Regions from separate parts of the Paraburkholderia lebeckiae genome, predicted to be linked through region 2. Evidence: predicted binding sites of a transcription regulator. Region 2 holds the regulator's gene; each other region holds the start of a gene.
What was found. The regulator FNR, encoded in region 2, switches genes on or off when oxygen is low (the NO sensors DNR and NnrR bind a similar motif). The targets are predictions, from matches to a motif close to TTGATNNNNATCAA.
Positions count from the first base shown of each region.

Region 1: the regulator FNR is predicted to act here: its motif matches at 1,653-1,666, upstream of HDG39_RS04910 (MBL fold metallo-hydrolase RNA specificity domain-containing protein).
Region 3: the regulator FNR is predicted to act here: its motif matches at 4,449-4,462, upstream of HDG39_RS04930 (potassium channel family protein).

Region 1 covers NZ_JACHDK010000002.1:350,904-357,544, reverse strand. The annotation lists partial or broken gene HDG39_RS04915 (BON domain-containing protein) at 1-148, shown strand, start outside; gene HDG39_RS04910 (MBL fold metallo-hydrolase RNA specificity domain-containing protein) at 221-1,585, opposite strand; gene HDG39_RS04905 (cytochrome b) at 1,773-2,543, opposite strand; partial or broken gene HDG39_RS04900 (LysR family transcriptional regulator) at 2,707-2,973, shown strand; gene HDG39_RS04895 (NnrU family protein) at 3,147-3,839, opposite strand; gene HDG39_RS04890 (response regulator) at 4,149-4,841, shown strand; gene HDG39_RS04885 (Hpt domain-containing protein) at 4,963-5,229, shown strand; gene HDG39_RS04880 (Gfo/Idh/MocA family protein) at 5,566-6,573, opposite strand; gene HDG39_RS04875 (SDR family NAD(P)-dependent oxidoreductase) at 6,607-6,641, opposite strand, start outside.
Region 2 covers NZ_JACHDK010000004.1:210,287-216,927, reverse strand. The annotation lists gene HDG39_RS10160 (universal stress protein) at 1-227, opposite strand, end outside; gene HDG39_RS10155 (response regulator) at 512-919, shown strand; gene fnr (fumarate/nitrate reduction transcriptional regulator Fnr) at 936-1,718, shown strand; gene HDG39_RS10145 (PAS domain-containing sensor histidine kinase) at 1,841-2,941, shown strand; gene HDG39_RS10140 (universal stress protein) at 2,975-3,445, opposite strand; gene HDG39_RS10135 (universal stress protein) at 3,496-4,497, opposite strand; gene HDG39_RS10130 (zinc-dependent alcohol dehydrogenase family protein) at 4,656-5,645, opposite strand; gene HDG39_RS10125 (c-type cytochrome) at 5,871-6,176, shown strand; gene HDG39_RS10120 (DUF3564 domain-containing protein) at 6,265-6,636, shown strand.
Region 3 covers NZ_JACHDK010000002.1:357,939-364,579, reverse strand. The annotation lists gene HDG39_RS04965 (alcohol dehydrogenase) at 1-415, opposite strand, end outside; gene HDG39_RS04960 (carboxymuconolactone decarboxylase family protein) at 622-1,179, shown strand; gene HDG39_RS04955 (helix-turn-helix domain-containing protein) at 1,217-2,092, shown strand; gene HDG39_RS04950 (hypothetical protein) at 2,205-2,459, opposite strand; partial or broken gene HDG39_RS04945 (transposase domain-containing protein) at 2,489-2,638, shown strand; gene HDG39_RS04940 (hypothetical protein) at 2,682-2,993, shown strand; gene chrA (chromate efflux transporter) at 3,174-4,415, shown strand; gene HDG39_RS04930 (potassium channel family protein) at 4,575-5,429, shown strand; gene HDG39_RS04925 (DUF1488 family protein) at 5,601-5,876, shown strand; gene HDG39_RS04920 (Hsp20/alpha crystallin family protein) at 6,007-6,441, shown strand; partial or broken gene HDG39_RS04915 (BON domain-containing protein) at 6,490-6,641, shown strand, end outside.

The sequences.
Region 1 (6,641 bases), on a different contig from region 2:
GCTGACGGGCAAGGTGGGCTCCTACGCGGAACGCAAGGTCGCGCGTGGCGTCGCGTGGAGCGCGCCTGGCGTCTGCGCGGTGGTCGACGATCTCGTTGTCGATGCGAGCGTCCCACGCGAACCCAACGGTGTCCCAGTCGAACGATAGCGGGCACGCTCCCACTCGCGACCGACGATCCCGTCCGGCCGTTGCATGCGCTTACGTCACGGGATGACGGGCTCAAAGCTGCCCGAGTTCGACGCTTTGCCCGTAGACGGGCACCTCGCAGGACCAGCCGAGCGTCTCGACGATGTGCCGCCGCATCGCCTCGGCCGCGGCGGGCTCGCCATGCGTGACGAACGTGTGGGCGGGCGCATCGGTCAGACTCGATAGCCAGGTCAGCAACTCGTGGTAATCGGCATGCGCCGACAGCGACGAGATCGATTCGACGTTCGCGCGCACCCGCACATATTCGCCGAACAGTTTGATCGACGGCTCGTGGGCCGCCAGCGCCGCGCCGCGCGTGCCGGCCGCCTGGTAGCCGACCAGCGCGATCGTATTGCGCGGATCGGACGCATACAGCCGCAGATGATGCAGCACGCGCCCGCCGGTCGCCATGCCGCTGCCCGCGATGATCACCATCGGTCCGTTATGCGACGCGATCGCCTTCGACTGATCGACGGTTCTGACCATGATCGCGGCCTTGTCGATCGCATTCGCGTCGGAGATCGTCAAGCGATGTTCGGCGAGATGCTTGCGATACACCTCCGTCACGCTGGTCGCCATCGGACTGTCCAGATAGACGGGCACGTGCGCCATGCGCCCGGTCTCCCTCAACTTCGCGATGTAGTAAAGGATTGCCTGCGCGCGCCCGACCGCGAAGCACGGCATCACCACCACGCCGCCTTTGGCGAAGGTCCGGCTGAAGATCCGTTCGAGTTCGTCGCGCGGATTCGCGTCCGGATGCAGGCGCTCGCCGTAGGTCGACTCGACGACGAGGTAATCGGCGTGCGCGAGCGGCGCGGGCGCGCGCATGATCGGGTCTTCGGGGCGGCCCACGTCGCCGGAAAACGCCAGCACCTTGTGATTGCGGCACATGACGACGCTCGCCGCCCCGAGGATGTGCCCCGACGGCAGGAAGCGGAAGCGCAGCCCGTGCGGCAACTCGACGGGCGAGTCAAAGCGTCGTGGCGCAAGCAGATGCAACGCGCGCTGCGCGTCGTCCTGCGTGTAGAGCGGCAGCGCCGGCTGATGCTTCGAGAACCCGTGGCGATTCGCGAAATCGGCTTCTTCCTCCTGCAGCTTCGCGCTGTCGGGCAGCATGATCTCGCACAGCGCGGCGGTGCCGGGCGTGCAATAGACGGGACCGCGAAAGCCGTGTCGCGCGAGCAACGGCAGATAGCCGCTGTGGTCGAGGTGGGCGTGAGTCAGGATCACCGCGTCGATCGAGTCGGCCGGCGCCGGCAGCGCAGCCCAGTTGCGCAGCCGCAGGTTTTTGAGGCCCTGAAACAGCCCGCAATCGACGAGGATGCGCAAGCCGGGTTCTTCGAGCAGATACTTCGAACCCGTGACGGTCTCGCTTGCACCGAGAAAGGTCAGCTTCATGGTTGCTCCGTTGCGCGCGGATGGATTCTCGCATGAGACCATTTCAGCGGATGTGAACGCCGGGCTTTTGATCTGGGTCATCGGTCGCGTAGCGCTCGCGCGCCTTCACACCCGAATGGGTGTGCTTCAGCGCGAGCAAGCCGATTGTTTCGTTATCGGTCAAGCGCCGGGCGGGCAAGTGAGCGGCTTACGCGTCGCCCGCTTTGCCCGACAGCATGCGCTTGAGCACGTCGTCGCGCAGCACATAGTGATGAAACAGCGCGGCGGCGGCATGTCCCGCCGCGATGACGATGATGGCCCAGCCGACAAAATCATGAGACTCACCAATGGCGTGATGCGTCGCCTTACTGGTGGGCGCGAACGGAGAGGGGATCAGCAGCCCGAAAAAGCTCATCGATTCGTTGCCGGACCATCGCAGTACGAAACCCAGTACCGCTTCGCCGACCAGCAGCGCGTACAGAACATAGTGGACGCCTTTCGCGGCCCGCTCGACCCATCCCGCGGCAGACACGGGACTTTGATGTCCGGGTATCAGACGCCACCCAATGCGCACGATCAACACGGCCGAAAGCAATATTCCAAACGACATGTGGGAAACGATCATCAGGTGACGCGTGGGTTTAGGCGCAAAGCCCCAGGTTTGGGCGAGTCCAAATTGGGCCAACACCAGAATCACCGTGATCCAATGCAACAGGATCGAGAAAGAGTCGTATTGCGTGCGGTCATCGCCGGCTGCGATTCGCGTCGCTGTCGCGGTCGCGGATGAATGTTTGAGGTTGGTCATCGGGTCGAGCGAACAGGATGGAAACGTTGAGACGCCACGAAAAACGCAGGCTGCGGCTGGCCCGGCACGCGGAGTGCAGGCACCACGGGGCGCGGTGAGCTCGCGGTGCTGGCGACATTTGACGTACCCCCGGCCCGCTAGCGCCTGCGAAGCGTACCAGCATGTGCTGAACAATTTCTGAAGAATAGGGCAAGCGCCGAACCAGCGCCACGTTCAGTCACACGATCGAGCGGCCTTGCATGCATGTCAACGGCGACGCGGCGCGGCGTTGAATGCGGCACTGCACCTCCGTTTGCCGTAAAACCACAGGCAGCCACGCTGGCGCTTCGAGGGCAGTCTGGCAGGCGCAGGCCGTCGGCTGGGCCGCTCGCCCGCGGCGGTGAGCCGGGCCATCGCGTTTCTGGAGACGCATACGGGCACGCCGCTGCTACACGGCACCACGCGCACGATCCGGCTCAGCGAGGCGGGCGAGCGCTATGCGCTGGCGTGCCGGCGCATCCTCGCGGATCTGGAGGAGGCGGACCTGCTCGCAGCCGACGAGCGCTCCGCGCCGCGCGGACTGCCAGGCGTGACGGCGGCGGTGGCGGTGGGCGAGGAGGTGCTGCACGACTTTGGAAGTGCTCATGGTTTGTCTCACGGTGTGATTGATCTGGCCTGCTGGCCGTTCGAATCGATGGACCGATGGAGGGCACTGTAGGCGCATCCGCCGCGAATTCGAACACACACCGTGCACAAAGAGTCTTGCGCCACGAGAACAGATCTCGTGGAATCTGCCGGCTAGAGCCAGCGCCAGATGCCCGCGGGCCAACCGGAGAGCGGAATATGCGCCCAGGTCGCGACGAGCCAGAAAACGACGCCGCCCACCAGCGCGTGCATGCCGAACCCGCCCAGCCGCCCGCGGCCGGCGGCGATCGCCGCGAACGGCAGATAGCTCGTCTTCGATTCCCATGCGGGCCACAGATCGGGTTGCAGCCGCCGTTTCTTGCGGTCCTGTAGCGCGGCACCGACCAGCGCGAGGATGATGATCGCCCCGGCAAGCACGATGTTCCGGGTGACCGGGAACACGGCGATATGGCACAGTCCCCAAAGCGCGAACGACCACATCATCGGATGACGGGTCACTGCGTACACGCCGCGCGCCGCGTCGGGAAACGCGGTGGGCCGGCCGCCGGTGGGCAACGCCGGGTTGCGGATCAGGGAGCCCATCAGAAGGATCGACGCGATCAGCATGAGCACGGTCACAACCGCCCACAGCACGTTGCCTGCCGGCCATAGCGGATCGGAGACGGGCGTCCTGTCGTAAGCCATGACCATCCAGCCGAACGTCAGTATCGCAATCAGCGAATAGACGCCCATGGCACCCCGTTCGCCGATTGCCCGGACCATACCCGCCCGCAGCGGATGGGACAGGAGAAAGTGGCTGCCGACAAAAGCGAATGCCGCCACGACAAGTACGTCGATGCTTTCCATTGGCCCGGCTCCTCAAGTCAGATGATCGGTCGACCGCGTGCATTGCGAGAATACTACTTCGCGCGCCACAGCGAATGCAGCGATCGCTTCGCGATTTCAATTGCCGCGCGTCGCAAAACCTTGGTTGGCAGTCTCGTCGTCGCAATGGCCGGGACACTCGCCATCGCGTCGACTGCGCAAGAGGGGCAATGGGCCCCCAACCATCCCCGGCGCATCATTCACGCGCGGAGCAACCCGGTCGACACCTGTTTTTCCTGCTACACGAAACTGTTTGCGGGCGATCAGCCCTATTTCAATGACATTGACAATATGGTCGCCTCCGAAATTCGGGTCATACTGGCTGACGACCACCCCATGATGCTGATCGGTATCGAACATGAGTTTGCAGATGTGAGCACGATCCAACGGGTAGGGAAAGCCAGCAACTCGACTGAACTGATCGCGCTTCTCACGAACACGCAATGTGACGTTGTCGTATCCGATTACGCGATGCCCGCGGACGAATACGGTGATGGAATTGCTCTGTTTTCGTTTATAAAGCGCCGGTATCCTGACATCAAGATCGTTGTGCTGACGATGCTGGACAACCCGGCAGTAGTACGTGCGCTCGTGACGCAAGGTGTAACGTGCATCGTGAGCAAGTCCGACGCTGCCACCCACCTTATCCCCGCGGTTCATGCCGTCCATCACGGCGGCAAATATTATTCGCCGACCATCAACGAGATCGTCCAGTCGATTGACTGGAACCGCCGGGGCAGGGGCTCCTCGGACGTCCTGAGTCAGCGCGAATCCGAAGTTGTGCGTCTTTTTGCATCGGGCCTGACGGAAAACGAAATTGCCGAACGGCTGAGTCGCAGCAAGAAGACCACCAGTACTCAGAAAATGAACGCGATGGAAAAGCTCGGTATTGAGCGAGAAGTCGATCTGCTCCGATATGCGTTGGATAATGGAATGGTGACTTCGGCGCAGAAAACATCGGACAGTCCTCCTTCCACAGAATGAACACAGGAAGCGACCCTGCGCTTTCATCGCGCTGCTCGAAAAACCGTCAACCTTCTTTGTGCGGGGGAATTGAAGCGAGTTACCGCTTGGCAACCCACGTCAGGCTGTCCGAAATACTGCGATGAGCCAGGCACTGAAGGAATCGCTCGAGGCGCTGTATGTCGCCATTGAACGGGTCGATATAAAAACGGTGCTGGCCCATCTTCATTCGCTACGCGGCTCCTTCGCGATGATTCAGGAGACCGAGGTGGCGAATGCGTGTGCACAGATGGAGCAGGAAGCCAGAAATAACGACATTCCTGCCGTCAAGGACGGGCTCGATCGTTTCGAACCACTCGCTTATTCGACGCTCGCGCGGCGCGTGATAAACGCGCAGCCAGAGGCGTGAGTTTTTTGCTTCAGCGCTGAATCAGCAGGCGTCTGGTCACTAACAGACGCTTGGGAATGACCTAACGTTGCTTGTCTTGGACGAAAAAATGCTGTGCTCCTGTTTCTGTCTGGCGCGTCGTACGGGACGATAAAAAGTCAGTCGCCTTTTTCGCCAAAACATATCTATCCCGACATAGCGACCAGCACACGTGACCCGTCACACAGTTTCGGTAGGATGCGCTCCTAATCAAGTTGACGATGCGCTTTACACACTGTTTCCGGGTCAGCTTGAGCGATGGCAACGGCGGAAACGAATGCGCGAAGCGTAGCGTAGAGCCGTTAGGCGGCAACAGTTTTAGACCGCATTTTCGACCGGTTCCGGTGCGCCGCCGTTGGCTGCAGAACGGTATCCTGCCTCGACGACAGCGATCGCATGCTCGGCCTCCCGCAAACCTGCAACCGGAGGACGACCATTCGCCAGATCGGCCCAGTTGCGCCTTAAGAACACCGAGTAAAACGCGTCCGTGTTGTATTCGACCGTCGCGGTGCGTCCCTGCTGTTGGTCCCGCGCTTTGATGTAAAGCTGGTCGGCATAACCCCGGGCGTAGGAGGAGGTATGCGAGATGGAAAACGCGAAGTCTCGCTGATCTTCCGCTGTCGATGGATACAGATAACCCGTTTCAATTACTCCGATTTGGCCCGCAGCGTTCCGGCAGGTGAACACGGCTTGCTCTTCGACGGTCACATCAGGCCGATACGTTCGCATCTGCGCCGAGACGTGGGTGATCGGGTTGTTTGTCAGGGTCGAGATCAGGTCGATGAAATGAACGCCGACATTTAACGTGCACCCTCCACCTGCATGCCGTTTATCGAGCATCCAACTGCACCCGCCGCGCTCATATCGAGCTACGGGGCCAACGATGAACCTGAACGAGAGATGCTGGTATCCCTCCGGCGTAAATCCCTCTGCGGGGGAAAGACGGGCAGCCAGATCGCTCACGCGCATGATGAAGGGAACACTGATGTAAACGCCGTGCTTCTCGGCGAGCTGCCGGACCCGGCGGACCTCCCGGAGATTAAGTCCGCAAGGCTTCTCGATGAGAAACGGAATGCCGCGGGCAATCAGCCGCTCGGCCAGTTCGGCCATTTCTGAATGACGGCTGAATACCAGGGCAAAGTCGAAATCCTCTTTGAGCAGATCTTCATTGGAGCCGTACAGCTTGCAATTCAGCTGGTCCGCGACTGTTGATCCAGCAAATGAGGCAGTATCTGAAATACCCACAACCTGGACACTAGGATCTCGCAATGCAGCGAGATAGAGGGGAAAGTGCCAGTGGCTAACGTCGAAAACAGCAATTCTCATAAGGGCTCCACAGCAGTGCGATTGTCGAGGGCGTCAATCCATGTAGGAGCCGCCATTCACGCTGAGTG
Region 2 (6,641 bases):
CGCATCAGCTCGCGCGGCGCATCGAGCGCGCGGCTGGCGAATTCTTGCGCCGCGCCCGCCGGTTCCGGCTCGAAAGCCACATCGGCATTGTCCGACCACTTGCCGTGCCCTACTACGCAGCAGGCTTCGAGCGTGGCGCCTGTCAGCTTCGCGAGCTTCAGCGCCTCGGCAAAGGCGCGCTGCGCGCTGGGACTGTCGTCGAGCGCAACCAGAATTCGTGCATACATGTTGGACTCCCTGTGAAAGCGCTGGCATGAACCGAAGCGGTGCCGTCGCGCGGCTTGACGCAGGTCAATGGGTCTTTATCGGCTTGTTCCGTGATTACTTAATCAACTGCATGCCTGCGACCTTCGAAGCCGTCACGTCGAAAGTGGCCGTGTACTCGCACTCGGCTACATACCCCATCGCCAGCCATGCACTAGGAATATTCCTACAACATTACCCGAACTCCTAGCGCCGCTTAAATCCCCGCCGATATATTTCTGAGATGAGGTCGCCAATACTGGTCGGTATGGACACCGCCCCGCCAGCCACCTTATCGAGAGTCTTCCTCGTCGACGATGCGACCGAGGTCCGGCGCCGGCTTGCTCGCCTGATCGCGCTGATTCCCGGCATCGAAATCGCCGGCGAGTCCGCCGGCGTCGAGCACGCGTTCGACGACATCGTCGCGAGTCGCGCCGATGTCGCGGTGCTGGACCCGTGCTTCTCGGGCAAGACCAATCTGCTGCTGCTCGCGGCGCTGTCGCGGGTGCGGCCGTCCATCGTCAGCATCGTGTTGACCAATCATTGCGCGACGGCGTTTCGCCGAGCGTGCGAAGCGGCGGGCGCCGACTTCTTCTTCGACAAGACCTCGGAGTTCGAACTCGCCTGCCGTGCCATCGAAGCGATTGCGTATGCGCGTCGTGCGCATCCGGTCTGACCGCCAGGAGCCGATCATGCAAGTTGCCGCAGTCTGTGAACCCCGCCACGACGCGCCCCGCACTTCGCACGTCGTACCGATCCACGTCGTGCCACGCACCGCGGCGGCACGCCACGCCGCGCCGCGCTGCTCGACCTGCGCGATGCGCGCGATCTGCATGCCGCCCGAGCTGACATCCGACGAACTGAGCCGACTCGACACGTTGATCTGCTCGACGCGCTCGATCAAACGCGGTGATGCGCTGTATCGCGCGGGCGATGCGTTTCAAAGCATCTACGCGATCCGCGCCGGGTCGTTCAAGACCGTGGTCATGCATCGCGACGGCCGCGAGCACGTGACTGGCTTCCAGATTGCCGGCGACTCGCTCGGCCTCGACGGCATCGGCGCGGGCAAGCAGAATTGCGATGCGATCGCGCTCGAAGACAGCGTCGCGTGCATCATTCCGTTCGCGCAGCTCGAGGCGATCTGTCGCGAGATGAAGCCGATGCAGCATCACATCTATCAGATGATGAGCAGCGAGATCGTGCGCGAATCGAGCCAGATGATGCTGCTCGGCACGATGACCGCCGAACAGCGCGTCGCGACGTTTCTGCTGAATCTGTCGAAGCGCTTCAAGGCGCGCGGCTTTTCCGCGGCGGAGTTTCATTTGCGCATGACCCGCGAGGAAATCGGCTGCTTTCTGGGCATGAAGCTCGAAACGGTGAGCCGGATGTTCTCGAAGTTCCAGCGCGAGCGCCTCGTCAAAGCGAACGGCAAAACGATCCGCATCGAAGACGCGGAAGGACTGGCTCGGGTTTGAACGCCGACGCGACGCTCGCCTCACGTTCGTTCGCGGGACATGCCGGGTGGAACAAGCGCTCCCGAACTGATATAACTCGGTGCATCGCGGTGCGCGGCCTTGCGTGACCGCCCGGAGGAGCGATGGGTCTGTCGAGCGGCGAGTCTTCCTGCTTCACCGGTGCGGCGTCCGTGTCGGACGTGCCCGTCGAGGATCGCTATTTCATGTTGATCGAAGCGGTTCAGGACTATGCGATCTTCATGCTCGACGTGTCCGGCCGCGTGACCAGCTGGAATTCCGGCGCACAGCGCATCAAGGGCTACACGCCCGAAGAAATCATCGGCCAGCATTTCTCGAAGTTCTATACCCCGGAAGACATCGCGGCCGGCAAGCCCGCTCGCGAACTGGAAACCGCCGCAGCCGTAGGCCGCGCCGAGGACGAGGCCTGGCGCGTACGTCGCGACGGCTCGCGTTTCTGGGCCAACGTGGTCGTTTCCGCAGTGCACGACGCGTCGGGCGCGCTGCTCGGCTTCGCCAAGATCACGCGCGACCTGACCGAACGTATGCGCCTCGCGGAACTCGAACGCGCGAATCAGGTATCCACGCACGTGCAGATCGCCCGCGAAAACGAGCAGAAACGTATTGCGCGCGAACTGCACGACGATCTCGGCCAACGACTGACCGCGCTGAAAATGAGCGTCGCGCTGCTCGAAGCGAAGCTGAAAAGCCAGGCCGACACCGAGCCGCTGGCCGCGCAGACGCATGAACTGCAAAAGCAGATCGACTGGATGGCCGCTTCGCTGCGGCGTATCGCCGCCGATCTGCGGCCCCCGCTGCTCGACGACCTCGGGCTCGCCGCCGCGCTCGACTGGCTGGCCGAAGACTTCACGAAACGCTACAACGTGCGCTCGAGCGTGCATCTCGAACCGGCCGAGCCGGTGTGCGGCGAATTCGCGGCGACGGCGCTGTTTCGCATCGTTCAGGAGGCGTTGACGAACGTCGCGCGGCACGCCAAGGCCGGGCGCGTTCGCATCGACATGACCTGCGCGGGCTCCATCGTGTCGCTCGATATCGAGGATGACGGCGTGGGTGTCGCGCTGGATCGGTCGTGGGGAACAGATTCATTCGGTCTGCTCGGCATTCGCGAACGCGTACGGCAGTTGCGCGGCAACGTGTCGTTCGCCAGCTCGCCGGGCCATGGCTTCAGGATCTCGATCCAGATACCGGCCGACGCGCTCGCGTAATGTTCACGCGCTGCCGCGCCCCGCTGTCGCGGGTTACTCTGCAGGCGCATCCTCGGTGCTTTGCTCGCGCATGAGCAGCACCGGACAGGTCGAGAAACGCAGCACCCGCTCCGCCACGCTGCCGATCACGAGGCGCCGCACGCCGCGTCGCCCATGCGTGCCCAGCACAAGCAGATCGGCGTGGATCTGCTCGCCGTGGCGCAGCACGATCGCGGCGACGTCGTCGGACAGGCTCTCCGACTCGATCATTTCAGGGCGGCAAGGCACATCGGCGGCGGCGCAGGCCTGTTCGGCCTCCTCCAGCACCGATTGGCCGTCCTGGCGCAACGCCTCGACGAGCGTGAGCGGGTCGTAATAGCCGGCATAGGAAAAGAGCGGCGTCTTGTCGACCACATAAACCGGATGCACGACGCCCTTCGTCAACGCGGCGAGATTCACCGCTTCTTTCAGCGCGCGTTTCGAGAAAGTACTGCCGTCTAGCGCGACGAGGATATGTTGGTACATGCCGATTCTCCACTGAGGTTGGATTTGTCAACGCGCGTGGCGCGCTCCTGCTACAGATAAAAGGGCCCGCCCGGACTGCCCAGATATGGCTCCCGCCACTCGCCGTGCGGCACGTCGTCCGCCCGCAACGACGACGCGCCGCGCGGACACACGAGCACGGGACACGCCGCGTCGCGCAGCGTGCGCGACGTCACGTGCCCCGGCAACGGATGCGGCGCGCCGCGCATGCCGTGCGAACCCATCACGATCAGGTCCGCGTGCCAGCGTTGCGCTTCGTCGAGAATCGCGCTCGACGCATCGCCGGAATCGTCGTCGAACTCGAGCAACGCGGTTTCGGCCGCGCGCCGGCTTTGTTCGAGCATCGCCGCGCCGCGCCGCAAGACATCGATTCGATGCTGCGACACGACTTCGAACGGTAACCATTCGCACCACGCGAACCGGTCGTCGGCCGCGTAGACGACCTTGATGCGCGCGTCGGGCCGCGCTACCGCGAGCGCGGTGCGCAGCGCGTCGAGCGCGGTGTCGCTGCCATCGATCGCGACCAGCACGCGGCTCACCGCCGACGCATCGCTCGTGTCGGTTGACCTCGCCGGCATGTACAGCACCGGACGCGCGATCGACGCGACCAGTTCCTCGGGATCGATACGGCTGTCCCAGCGATGTTCACGCGGATGCGCGGCCACCGCGACCAGATCCGCGTCCCATTGCGTCGCCGTGTGGGCGAGCGCTTCGGCCGCGCCCTGATGCAGCGCGGTGAGATCCACGATCTCGGCGTCGGTCGCCGCGACGACGCCGTGCAACGCGATCACCGTGTCGCGCAGCGCGGCCTGCGCGCCGTGCAGCATCGCGCGATGCGCCTCGCACCAGTCCGGATAGCTAAGCATCAGCGTCGGATAAAGCGCGGCCGGATTGCAAACGATATCGACGAGACGAAAGCGCGCATCCGCCGCGACGAACTGCCGGGCGACGCGCGTGCCGAGCGGCAGTCCGCTGCCGCCCGCGGACGCGATCATCACGCGGTGGAAGGTGTTGCGCTCGGCAGCAGTATTCATCGGCTCTCCTCGGATCGTCGCACCGCGAGGCGGCGCGCCGACCGCGTCGCTTCACACCTCGGCCCGTGACGGGGACGCCAACGGTTCGCGCTTACATGATGAACGCCGACGCGGCGCGCGGCTTGATCTGTATCAAGCGTCAACGGCTCGCTAGCGGATCACGGGCGGACCGCGAGCACCGCCGCACCGGTCAGGTTGCCGTTGCGCAGATCGTCGAGCGCGCGGTTCGCGTCGCGCAACGCGTAAGTCGTCGTCTCGATCGCGAGCTGCATCTCGGCGGCGCTGCGCATGAACTGAAGCCCATCGTCGCGGGTCAGATTCGCGACCGACACCACGCGCCGCTCGCCCCACAGAAACGCGTAAGGGAACGACGGAATGTCGCTCATATGAATGCCGCCGCACACCACCACGCCGCCTTTCGCGACCGCCTGCAACGCCAGCGGCACCAGTGCGCCGACCGGCGCGAACAGCAGCGCGGCGTCGAGTTCGCCGGGCGCTGCCTCGTCGCTGCCGCCGGCCCATGCTGCGCCGAGGCGCAGTGCGAGTTGCTGGGCCGCGTGGTCGCCGGGACGCGTGAACGCATAGACGGTGCGCTGCTGGTGACGCGCCACCTGCGCGACGAGATGCGCGGCCGCGCCGAAACCGTAGATGCCGATCCGTTCGGCGTCGCCCGCCATGCTCAACGTGCGATAGCCGATCAGACCCGCGCACAGCAGCGGCGCGGCCTCGATATCGCTGTAGTGCGGCGGCAGATGAAAGCAGTAGCGGCTATCGGCGACCGTGCGCTCGGCGTAGCCGCCGTCGATCGTGTAGCCGGTGAAGCCGGCGTCGTCGCAGAGATTTTCGCGGGCGGACAGACAGTAGCGGCAGTGGCCGCAGGTGCGCCCGACCCACGGCACGCCGACCCGCTCGCCCACCGTGAAACCGCTGACGCCCGCGCCCAATTCGGCCACCACGCCGACGATTTCGTGGCCGGGAATCACCGGCCGCTTTGGATGCTCGAGCTCGCGGTCGACCAGATGCAGGTCCGTGCGGCACACGCCGCACGCATGAACGTCGATCAGGATCTCGCCAGCACCGGGCCGCGGATCAGGCACTTCCCGCTCGGTCAGCGTCGCCGAGCTGCCGTCGAACACCATCGCTCGCATCGGGTTCTCCTTCAGAAGCTTCGGCGGCGACGAGCTGCCGTCATGGCAGACAGCGAGGCGTGCGCCGTTTTCATCAGCATAGGCGCGCCATTGTGTCGCGCGATCGGGGCCTGCCGTAGACCGTTTGATCGAGGTCAATGAGGGCCGTTCCGCCGCCCGTACACTGATCTTATTCCTGATACGGGAGTACGTGCCGTGAATGCGCGAATCCGAAATGGTCTGCTCGTGTGCGCGGCGTCCGCGCTGACGGCCGGCGTCGCCCATGGCGAGCCCGAGCCGAGCGCGCTCGTCGATCAGCAGCACTGCATGTTTTGCCATACGCGCGATGCGCCGTTTCTCGCGCCGTCGTTTCAGCAGATCGCCGAGCGCTATCGCAACGTGCCAGACGCGCAGACGATGCTGGAGCACAAGCTGCGACTCGGCGGCAAGGCGCACTGGGGCGATACGCCGATGCCGCCGCCGGCCGAGCGCGGCGGGCCCTTATCGGCGCAGGACGCGCACACGCTCGTGCAATGGGTACTTAGCCAATAAGCACTCGATGCGCACGCAGCGGGCCTGGCGCCGACGCGCGATGGCACTGGCAATGCGAATCAGTCATATATGTTGCGGGAGACTTGTCATGCGTTTGACCGTTCACCTCGACACGTTCGATCGTGTCAACCCGATGGCCTTCGCCATTCTCTGGCTCGACAAGGACACGCGGCAATGGTCGCGCGAAGGTCATTTCGGGCTGGAGTTGCCCGAATGGGGCGCGTTGCATATGGATTGCGGCAATACGCTGGTGTGCGCGCCGCATAGCACGGTGCCGGTCTGCGTGCTCGAGGGGTTCGATCTAAACCAGCTCGACGGACCGTTCGAAGGCGAGGTCGGCCGCGTGCAGTGGTGCGCCGAACGCGACCGCATGACGAGCGGCCACTGGCGGGTGCAATGTGTCGACGCCGAACAGACGGAACCGGAAAACGGCGTATTCGCAAGCGGCGAAGACGCCTGAATCGG
Region 3 (6,641 bases), on a different contig from region 2:
CGTCGGGAATGCGCGCCAGGGCTTCGACCGGGGCCACCATGTATTCGGCGTAGCCGCCGTCGTAGCTGATGCCGGGGATGAGGGCGAACTTGCACAGCACGAAGTCGCCCTGGCGGCAGTGTTCGCATTTGCCGCAATGCCCGCCGTGCCAGCCGACCCCGACACGCTGCCCGACCTGCCAGCCCTCGGCACCCGCACCGACCGAATCGATCACGCCCGCGATCTCGTGACCGGGCACACGCGGATAGGCCAGGCCCGGCCACAGGCCTTCCTTGGTCATCGCATCGCTATGGCAGATGCCGCAAGCCTGAATCCTGATACGCACGTGACCCGCGTCCGCCTCGGGCACTTCGCGTTCAACCAGTTCGAGCGGGCCGCCGGCCTGCTTCACTTCGACTGCTTTCATCGTGGCCATGATGTTCTTCCTTTCCAGTGACGAACGGGACAAGAGGGGAACGAACTCCAACATCATAGTCCGCGTTCAGGGCGGCTCGCCAGAAAGAAGCCGCCGCCGCATGGCCGATGGCGATGACATCCGATGTAATTGGCGCGCCGCGCGGCTGCCTCTACTCTTCGACTACCGCGCCGCCGATCCGATGGCGCACACGTCAAGGAGATACCATGTCCAGCTATCCCGTTCACACGATCGAGTCCGCTCCCGAGCAATCGAAAGCCGTGCTGCAAAAACTGCAACAGGCGTTCGGCCTGATTCCGAACATCGCGGCCAAGATGGCGGCTTCACCGGTGCTGATCAACGGCTTCATCGGCCTGTTCGAGCGCGTGCATGCGAGCAGTCTGACGGAACCGGAGATCCAGACGCTGCTGCTCACCAACGCCGTGACGAACGCGAGCGAATGGGCGGTGGCGTTTCATACCGCGCTCGGCTTGAACGCGGGCCTGCGTCGCGCCGATGTCGAGGCGATCCGCCACGGCGGCGTGCCCGACGACACGAGGCTCGCGGCGCTGTCGACGCTCGCGCGCACGCTGATCGAAGAACGCGGCCGCCTCGCCGATGAGGACCGGCAACGCTTCCTCGCGGCAGGTTTCAGCGCGGAGCAGATTCTCGAGGTGGTTGCGGTGGTCGCCGCCTCGACGATCACGAACTACACCGGCAGCGTGACCGAGCCGCCGCTCGAAACGCAGTTCGCCGAATTCGCGTGGCACGCGCCCGCGCGCTGAAGCGATCCCGTTCAGGCATCAACAGGAGGGCGACACGATGAACGTCACGAGTCACGATCCGAAAGTGCAGCCGGGCGATCTCGGCAGTCTGTTGCGCTATTGGCGTGACGTGCGTGGCGTGAGTCAGCTCGATCTGTCGCTCGAGGCCGGCATCTCGCAGCGGCAGATCAGCTTCATCGAAAGCGGGCGCAGCGTGCCGGGCCGCGACACGCTGCTGACGCTTGCGCAGACCCTCGACGTGCCGCTGCGCGAGCGCAATGCGCTGCTGCTTGCCGCGGGTTATGCACCGATCTATTCGGAAGCACCGTGGAATGCGCAGGAAATGCACGGCGTGGTTCGCGCGCTCGAACGGGTCGTGCGTCAGCATGAGCCGTTTCCGGCGCTCGTGATGGACCGCGACTGGAACGTGCTGATGACCAACGACGCGGCCCCGCGCTTCTTCAACTGCTTCATCGACATGAACGCGCGCGAAGGCCCGCGCAACATGCTGCATCTGATTTTCGATCCGCGCGGCATGCGTCCGTTCGTCGCCGATTGGCAGGAGGTCGCGCGAAGTCTGCTGCAACGCGTGTATCGCGAGTCGGTCGGTCATGTAATCGGCGCCAACACGAAGCGTCTACTCGATGAACTGCTTGCGTATCCCGACGTGCCGCGCGACTGGAAGACGCATCATGGCTCTTTCGCGACACCCGCGACGCTGCCGATGGTTCCGCTCGGCTTCATCAGCGAAGGCGTGGTGCTGCGCTATTTCTCGATGGTCACGACCGTGGGTACACCGCAAAACGTGGCCGCGCAGGAGTTGCGCATCGAATGCATGTTCCCCGCCGACGATGCCACCGAAGCACGCCATCGGCAGCTGCTCGCGGCGCATGCGTCCCCGCAACCTCCAATATCGGCAAACCGTATGCCGTGAAATAGCGATGTCTTCGGTTTTTGGGCGATCATCCGAGCCGATCAGGTTGAGCAATCCGACGCCACTCACTCTCCATGGACAACGGGCTTCTACTGTTTCCGGTCGCGGCGCTTCACGTCGAAGCAGCCGACGAGCCACTCTGGTTCCGCCGCGCGCCCAGTTCGCGCGCGGCCATCATCTCCGACTTCGGCGACGTGACCGAGGTGCTCGCGCGTGTGCCGGAATCCTGGTGCGTCGCGTATATCGTCGCGTCAGTTGAATACGTGATCGGCATGCCTGTCCAACCGGCATGCCGATCAAGGTCGCCATCACCGCCGACGAACTCAATGCGTTTCTCGCGATACGCGAGGCGTACGATTCGCTTCAACGCGAGCACGAAGAGGTCTGCACCTTGATGCGAGCGCCAATCTCTATTCGTTGGTCGAGACCTGCAAGGTCAACGGCATCGATCCCTATCGCTATCTCACCTGGCTATTTCAGCGTCTGCCTTCGGCGAAAAGCGTCGACGACTACGACGCGTTGCTACCCATGGAAGAGGCCCGATGAGCATCGCTGATCTTTATCGTCACCACACCTACCGGAGGAAAATATGACCGAACCGAAACAGATCAAGGCGTATATCCAGGATGCGTCAGGTCAGTTGCTGCCTCTTGCTGCGGATTCACTCATTCTCGAATTCCCGTCCGGCGAATCCCTGGAGATCGCTTGGGACACACCGCATCCTGACGACCCCCGGCCAGTTTGCGCGCAAGTATGGGGTGGGCGTCGCGTGCCGGTCGTTCAGACAGACGCCGATCTCGATGAAGTAAAACGCCGAACAACTCCGGTCGCGATCTTACCGTCAGCCGGGAACCTTGTGCTGGTTCATCCTTACTCGTTTAGCAAACACAAGCACGATTAGAATCCTCTGTCGTTCGAGCACGGCGCTTCTCAAATGAATGCCCTCTGAGAGACGCCAATGATGGATCGCATACGATCAATCGCGGGTGCGGCGCGTGGTCGCGCCGTAGGCCTCTATACTGTGCGTCGTCAATCACGAAGCCCGGCTCTCGAAACCGGCATCGCTCGAACCCGCACATCCATGGATACTGATTTGTCGTCGCCGCGCCGCTCACGGCTCACGCGCGTGATCGAGGTTTTCATCGTCTTTCTGAAGCTCGGGCTGACCAGTTTCGGCGGCCCGATCGCTCACATCGGCTACTTCCGGCGCGAGTTCGTCGAGCGGCGCCGCTGGCTCGACGATGAAGCCTTCACCGACCTGATCGGCCTGTGCCAATTTCTGCCGGGACCCGCGAGCAGCCAGGCGGGGTTTTCGATCGGGCTGCTGCGGGCCGGGTGGGGTGGGGGGCTAGCCGCCTGGTGCGGCTTCACGCTGCCGTCGGTACTCGTGATGCTGGCCTTTGCCGCGATCGCGCCGGACTTGGGCGGCGCGCTCGGCACGGGCGTGATTCACGGCCTGAAGCTCGTCGCGGTGGCCGTCGTCGCGCAGGCTGTCTGGGACATGGCGCGGCGTCTGTGTCCGGATCGCCGCCGCGCGGCAATCGCGCTCGCATCGCTTGGATTGCTCAGTGTGCTTGGCACCGTCTACGCCCAACTGATCGTGATCGGCGCCGGCGCCGTGCTCGGTGTCGCGCTGTGCCGGACCACGGCGGTGCAAGCGCCACGCGCCATTTCTCTGCGGGCCGGCGATTTTCAGGTGTCGCGTACGGCAAGCATCGTCGCGCTAGTGCTCTTCTGCGCATTGCTGTTCGCGTTGCCGCTATGGGCGGCAAGCGGGACCTCGCAAGGCATCCGCGTATTCGATGCGTTCTATCGCTCCGGCGCGCTCGTGTTCGGAGGCGGCCACGTGGTGCTGCCATTGTTGCAGCGTGCAACCGTCGCGACCGGATGGGTCGCGCCCAACGACTTCCTGGCCGGCTATGGCGCGGCCCAGGCCGTACCCGGACCGCTGTTCACGTTCGCGGCGTTTCTCGGCTGGATGATGGCGCTGCCACCCAGACACTGGAGCGGCGCACTGCTGGCGACAGTGGGCATCTTTCTGCCGGGTCTGCTGCTCGTTCTCGCCGCATTGCCGTGGTGGCAGGCGCTGCGCGCGCGTGCGGCGATGGCGGCGGCGCTTGCCGGCGTCAATGCCGCGGTGGTCGGCCTGCTGGCCGCCGCGCTTTATTCGCCGGTGTGGACGAGCGCGGTCCTGTCGGCGACGGATTTCGCCGTGGCGTGCATCGGCTTTTTGCTGTTGCTGCGCTGGAAGGCGCCCCCGCTTGCGGTCGTCGTGCTGTGTGTGGCGGCCGGCGTCGCGCAAACGGTGCTGCACCCGCTCTGACAGCGCTGATCGCACTCGCCTTTTGCACAAGCACTGATCTGCATCAAGGCTGACAGGCGCGGGTCGGTTAGCCTGCAACGATGATCGCGCGGCCTCGGTGCGTTTGCGGCACCAAGACGGTATTGCGCGAAAACCGACAGGCCGGAAGCCATTCGCGCGATGACGGACCACATGATCGACCACGGGCTCGGCGGCTACGGATTGGGCGGTGCCAGCGCGCACGACGGTCCGCGCGCCGTGCGGGCATGGCGCCAGCTGCGCTGGGGGCTGTGCGCGCTGAGCTTTTGTGCGATCCCCGCGTTCTACGTCGAACTGACAGTGCCCACCCCGCTGGCACTGAGCCTGTCGCGGACACTATACGTCGGCATGTTCGCCGGCTTCGCGTTGTCGTTCACCTGGCTGGCCCATCTGAGCAGACGGCCGAAGACGCTGCTCGCGAACAACTGGCTCGACCTGCTCATCGCGTTGGGCGCGGCGCTCAGCACCGGTTTCGGAACGCCGCCGTGGCAGCCCGTCGAATGGCTGCTGCGGCTGTCGTTCATGGGTGTCGTCGCGTTGCGCATCGTGCTGTCGCTGCGCGAATTCGTCACGCCGAACCGATTGATGTGGCTGCTGCTCGCCGGCGCGCTCGTGCTCGCGATGGCCGGCGCCGGATTTTACTGGCTCGAACCGCACGTGCACTCGTACTCCGAAGGGCTGTGGCTTGCGTTCGAAAGCAGCGCGACCGTGGGCTATGGCGACATCGCGCCGACGACGCCCGCGTCGCGCGTGTTCGCGGCATTTGTCGTGCTGCTCGGCTACGGCATGTTGTCGCTGGTCTTCGCGAGCATCGCCGCGGCATTCATCGGCAAGGAAGAGAGGGCGTTGCGGCGCGAGATGCATCGGGATATCAAGCATCTGAACGATGAAATCGTGCGCCTGCACGCTGAACTGAAGGCGTTGCGGCAGACGATCGACGCCGCCGCGCGACGCAGCGACGCCGCTGCGGGTTCCGTGACGCGCTCGGACGAATGACCATTCGCGCTCACAGGGCCGCGGCAAACGGGGCCACCGCGGACCGTGCGGGACCCCGCCTTGACGTACGTCAAATCCGCCGTGGATTGCGAGATTAAGCTGGAGACGTCGCGGCGGGTCCGCTACCTCGCATCCGCCGATGCGGCACTTCATGCCCGTGGGGGCGTCACCATGCACATTTCCTTTCCATCCTGCATGCCCGAATACTGCGCCCGCGATCTGGTGCTGGCGTTTCCGGCGCTCGTCGACGATCGGCCCGTGCAGTGCGCGATCACGGCCGAGGCGCTCGAAGACCATTTCGGCGCGCGCTCGCTGCGGGAAGACGATCTGCTCCAGGCGTTCCTCGCGCACCGTTCCCAGATCGAACAGGCCGCCCGGCGTCTGCTCGACGAGGTCGGCGCCAGGCCCGTGCTGCTGCATAGCGGGTTTTTCAGGTTTTGCGCGTGACTGGTCGGGCGGGTACGCTTGACGTGGATCAACGACGCGTCGTCGCGCCCGGTTACGCTGAAGACAGGGTGAGCCTGGCTCGGCCCGGTCGACTGGGCCCGCTCGCGGCCTGCTTATCAAGGAGAGTGCAATGAGCAATCTGACGCGTTTTGATCCCCTTTCGCTGGACCCTGTGTCGGAGCTGTTCCAAGGTTTCTTCCGGCCGATGCGGTCGATGCTGACGACCCAGGACACCGAACTCGCGTCGATGAAGATCGACGTGACGGAAAGCGAAGGGGCTTACTCGGTCAAAGCCGAACTGCCCGGCGTGGACAAGAAAGACATCGACGTGCAGATCGACGGGAGCGTCGTTTCGATCAACGCGAAGGTCGAGCGCAAGCAGGAGGAAAAGGAAGGCGAGCGGGTGATCCGCCGCGAGCGCTACGCCGGCACCTTCAGCCGCTCGTTCGCGCTCGGCGGCGAGGTCGACGAGGCGAACGCGAAAGCCGAGTACAGGGATGGCGTGCTGTCGCTCAGCTTGCCGAAAAAGGCGTCGGGCGATCGCAAGCGGCTCACCATCGACTGACACGCGAGGATGGCGCGCTGTCACGGGCGCGCCGCGAGGAGACACCTGATGCAAACCGACAGGCAACTGAAGCTGGAAGTCGAGGCAGAGCTCGAGTGGGACCCCGCGGTCACCGCGACGGATATCGGTGTGGAGGTGACCAACGGCGTCGTCACGCTGTCGGGCCATCCGCCGAGCTTTGCCGAGAAACTTGCCGCCGA